2 regions of the Hydrogenophaga pseudoflava genome follow, and region 2 is predicted to be linked to the other one. Evidence: predicted binding sites of a transcription regulator. Region 2 holds the regulator's gene; the other holds the start of a gene.
The links. Region 2 encodes FNR, which switches genes on or off when oxygen is low (the NO sensors DNR and NnrR bind a similar motif). Its sites were predicted from a motif close to TTGATNNNNATCAA; they were not measured.
Positions count from the first base shown of each region.

Region 1 (2,165 bases), 1.1 Mb from region 2:
TCCATCGAGCAGATGATCGACGAGGCGTTCCGGCGCTTCGACATCCTCGGCGCCCGGGTCATCCACCGCGTCGGCCTGCTGCAGCCGCTGGACCAGATTGTGCTGGTGGCCGTGACATCGGCCCACCGTGGCGAGAGCTTCCAGGCCTGTGAGTTCCTGATGGACTACCTCAAGACCCAGGCGCCGTTCTGGAAGAAGGAACAGACGCCCGAAGGGGCGCGCTGGGTGGATGCGCGGGTCAGCGACGATGCGGCGCTGGCGAAGTGGGGCATCGCCTCGAACAACGCCTGACGCCGTGGTGTTGATGGCCACTTCGCCGACCGCCGCCGACATCGAATCCATCGAACGCGCCACGCTCACGGCGGTGGCGCCCGAGCAGATCGACGCCATCGACGGCTGGCTGCTGCCCATGGACCCCGGCACGGTCGGCCGCGCCCACAGTGCGGTGCCTCTGCACCATGGGCCCCACGACCCGGCGCTCATCGGCACCATCGCGCAGCGTTACCGGAAGGCCGGTCTGCGACCGGTGTTGCGCCTGCCCGATGTGCCGGCGTTTGAGCCCTGGTGGCCCGAGCTCAGGGCCCAGGGCTTCCGGCGCGAGCAACCCACCCTGACCCAGACCGGTGCGCTGGACGGCCTGCTGGCGCTGGCGCCGAACGCCGACGGGGTGTCGCTGGACCCGCGACCTGATGCGGCCTGGATGGCCATGTTTCTGGGCGAGGGCATGGACCCGGTGGACGGCGCGAGCCGCTCGAAGGCGCTGTCCCGCGCCGAGGGCACGCTGTTCGCCAGCCTGCGACAGGGCGGCGAGACCCTGGCCTGCGGCGCCGCCTGTTATGCCCAGGGCTGGCTGAGCATGCACGGCCTGCGCACGGCCGCCCGCCAGAGGGGCCGGGGGCTGGCGGGGCGGATGATCCACGCGATGGCGCTGGAGGCACAGCGGCGGGGCATCACACGGGTCTTTCTGCAGGTGGACGCTTCCAACGAGCCCGCCTTGGCGCTCTACCGCCGCGCCGGCATGGCCACCGCCTGGTCCTACGCCTACTGGAGAGCAGGGTAAGCCCCCCTCGCGCGCCCGCTGCACGGGGCGCAGCGGCTTTGATGCGGGTCAAGGCCGCTTGACCCCGACCGGCGCAAGGTCTTGAAATGAGGGCGGTCAGCGCCACATGCCCGTCAGTTCAAGCATTTCGGAGCGTCACAACATGCGTCTCGACAAACTCACCACCAAGTTCCAGGAAGCCCTGGGCGAAGCCCAGAGCCTGGCCCTGGGCAAGGACCACGCCTACATCGAACCGGCCCACCTGCTGCTGGCCATGCTGCGCCAGGCCGATGGGCCGAAGTCGCTGCTGCAGCGTGCGGGGGTCAATGTGCCGGGCCTGACCAAGGCCACCGAGGAGGCGGTCAACCGCCTGCCCGAGGTGCAGGGCCAGGAGCAGGTGCAGCCCGGCCCGGACCTGATCAAGCTGCTGCAGGCGACCGAGAAGGAAGCCATCAAGCGCGGCGACGCCTTCATCGCCAGCGAGCTGTTCCTGCTCGCCGTGGCTGACCAGAAGGGTGAGATCGGCCGCATCGCCAACGAGAACGGCCTCTCGCGCAAGAGCCTGGAGGCGGCCATCGAGGCCGTGCGCGGCGGCCAGAAGATGGATTCGCCCGAAGGTGAGAGCCAGCGCGAGGCGCTGAAGAAATACACCCTGGACCTGACCGAGCGCGCCCGCGCGGGCAAGCTGGATCCGGTGATCGGCCGTGATGACGAAATCCGCCGCGCCATCCAGGTGCTGCAGCGCCGCAGCAAGAACAACCCGGTGCTGATCGGCGAACCCGGCGTGGGCAAGACGGCCATCGTCGAAGGCCTGGCGCAGCGCATCGTCAACGGCGAGGTGCCCGAGACCCTGCGCGAGAAGCGCGTGCTGGTGCTGGACATGGCGGGCCTGCTGGCCGGTGCCAAGTACCGCGGCGAGTTCGAGGAGCGCCTGAAGTCGGTGCTCAAGGAAGTGGCGCAGGACGAAGGCCGCATCATCCTGTTCATTGACGAGATCCACACCATGGTGGGCGCCGGCAAGGCCGAGGGCGCCATCGACGCCGGCAACATGCTCAAGCCCGCGCTGGCGCGCGGCGAGCTGCACTGCATCGGCGCCACCACGCTGGACGAGTACCGCAAGTACATC
Region 1 covers NZ_CP037867.1:2,054,739-2,056,903, forward strand. The annotation lists gene moaE (molybdopterin synthase catalytic subunit MoaE) at 1-291, shown strand, start outside; gene HPF_RS09995 (GNAT family N-acetyltransferase) at 305-1,060, shown strand; gene clpB (ATP-dependent chaperone ClpB) at 1,203-2,165, shown strand, end outside.
Region 1: the regulator FNR is predicted to act here: its motif matches at 1,099-1,112, upstream of clpB (ATP-dependent chaperone ClpB).

Region 2 (2,165 bases):
CCACCGCCGCTGATGCGTCCGAGGTGGTGGAGAAGGCGGTCTTCATCGTTCCGCGCTAAACTGAAATTACACGCCTTATGGAACAAGTCATGTCAGCAATACCTCGTCCAGTCGACCGCGCGCCAAGCACGCCCTGGTGGAAAGTCCCGCACATGTGGATGGTGGTGGGAGGTCCTTTGCTGGTGATCGTTGCCGGCTTGGTCACCGTGGTCATCGCGGTGAAGAATCCGGACCCTGTGCTCAACAAGTCCGACTACGAAAGGGATCTTGCGGCGGCTCAGCGGCTGGAAGGGCAGGCCAAGGTCGATGCGATGGCCAAGTTGCAGCCGGCCCATCAGGCCCGCAATCACGCCGCCTCTCCCGTCGTCCCGGCGGCACCCTCCAAGTAGGACGCCACACCGCCGGATGTGACAACACAGGAGTGAAGGAGACGCATCATGAATGCTCAGCGGTGGATGTGGATAGCCTGGCCTGCCTTTCTGGTGGCTGCTGTGCTTGAGATGGTTGTTTTCGCCATGGTCGACCCTGGTGATCTCCATTGGTTCGGCAGCCCCCTGGAGTTGTCTCGCCAAGCCATCTACACCTTGGCGTTCTTTGTGTTCTGGGGCGTCACCATGGCATCGAGCGCGCTGACCACCCTGTTGTCCATGTCTCCGTTCGAAGTCAACCGCTGCCCGGTTCCCGAAGCGGAGCGCCCCCGGGACTGCGCCCGCAACGGCGGGTGCGGCTAACCCTCGGATTGCACACAAAGAGAAACCCCGCTCAGGCCTTGGGCCCAAGCGGGGTTTCTTTCGTTCAAACGCCCAGACTCAACGGCAGCTCTGAGGGTTCACGATCTGCTTGAGTGCATCGGTGTTCTTGATGTGTACGTAGCGTTGTTTGACTTCGATGGTGCCTTCCTCAACGAACTTCGAGAAAGTCCTGCTCACGGTCTCGAGCTTCATGCCCAGGTAACTTCCAATCTCCTCCCGGGTCATCCGAAGGATGAGCTCTGACTGCGAGAAACCTCGTGCATGCAGACGCTGGACGAGATTGAGAAGGAACGCTGCGAGACGTTCCTCGGCACGCATGCTGCCCAGCAGCAGCATGACACTGTGATCGCGGACGATTTCCCGGCTCATGATCTTGTGGACATGGTGTTGCAGTGTGGTGAACTCCCGCGAGAGTTCCTCGACCTGGTCAAACGGCATCACACAGACCTCGGCGTCCTCAAGCGCAATCGCGTCGCAGGAATGGCGGTCGCTGACGATGCCGTCCATGCCGATGATTTCTCCGGTCATCTGGAAGCCGGTGACCTGGTCTCGCCCATCGGCCGTGGTCACGCAGGTTTTGAAGAAGCCCGAGCGCACTGCGTAGAGCGAAGTGAACTTGTCGCCGGTGTTGAACAGCGCGGTTCCCCGCTTGATCCTCCTGCGCGTGGAGATCACGGTGTCCAGCTTGCCCATTTCCTCGGGATTGAGGCCCATTGGCAAACACAACTCCCGAAGGTTGCAGCTGGAACAGGCGACTTTGATGCTGTGAATGTCCATAAATCTTCCAGATTTCTCCCGAAGCTTAACGCATGGCCACAAGTGCCAGCAAGGCGGGCGCGCTCATCCTCGTTGCACGCATGGGGGAAAACCCGGGGCTTGGACGGCCCTTGATCTTGATCAAGGGTGCGATTTCTGCCTTGGTGCACATTCGCGCTGAGAACTGGAGAATTGTTTGTGAGTCACGCCATTTCAGACGAATTGCTCAAGCGATTCGACATCCCGGGGCCCCGCTACACCTCGTACCCCACCGCGGACCGCTTTGTAGAAGCGTTCACGGAGAGCGACTACATCCAGGCGCTGGAACAGCGTCGGGCAGGCTCGCTCGCGCTGCCGTTGTCGCTGTACGTCCATATTCCTTTCTGCGAGTCCGTTTGCTACTACTGTGCCTGCAACAAGGTCATTACCAAGCACCACGAGAGGGCTGCGGAGTACCTGCGGTATCTGTCGCGTGAGGTGGAGTTGCAGGTGCAGCATTTCGGCAAGGGGCATGCCGTGTCCCAGCTGCATCTGGGAGGAGGGACGCCGACCTTCCTGTCCGACGCCGAGCTGGAAGATCTGCTGACGATGATCCGGCGCAACTTCACTCTCGTGCCCGGAGGCGAGTACTCCATTGAGGTCGACCCCCGCACCGTG
Region 2 covers NZ_CP037867.1:3,129,099-3,131,263, reverse strand. The annotation lists gene ccoG (cytochrome c oxidase accessory protein CcoG) at 1-59, shown strand, start outside; gene HPF_RS14980 (FixH family protein) at 153-389, shown strand; gene HPF_RS14975 (hypothetical protein) at 438-731, shown strand; gene fnr (fumarate/nitrate reduction transcriptional regulator Fnr) at 810-1,529, opposite strand; gene hemN (oxygen-independent coproporphyrinogen III oxidase) at 1,707-2,165, shown strand, end outside.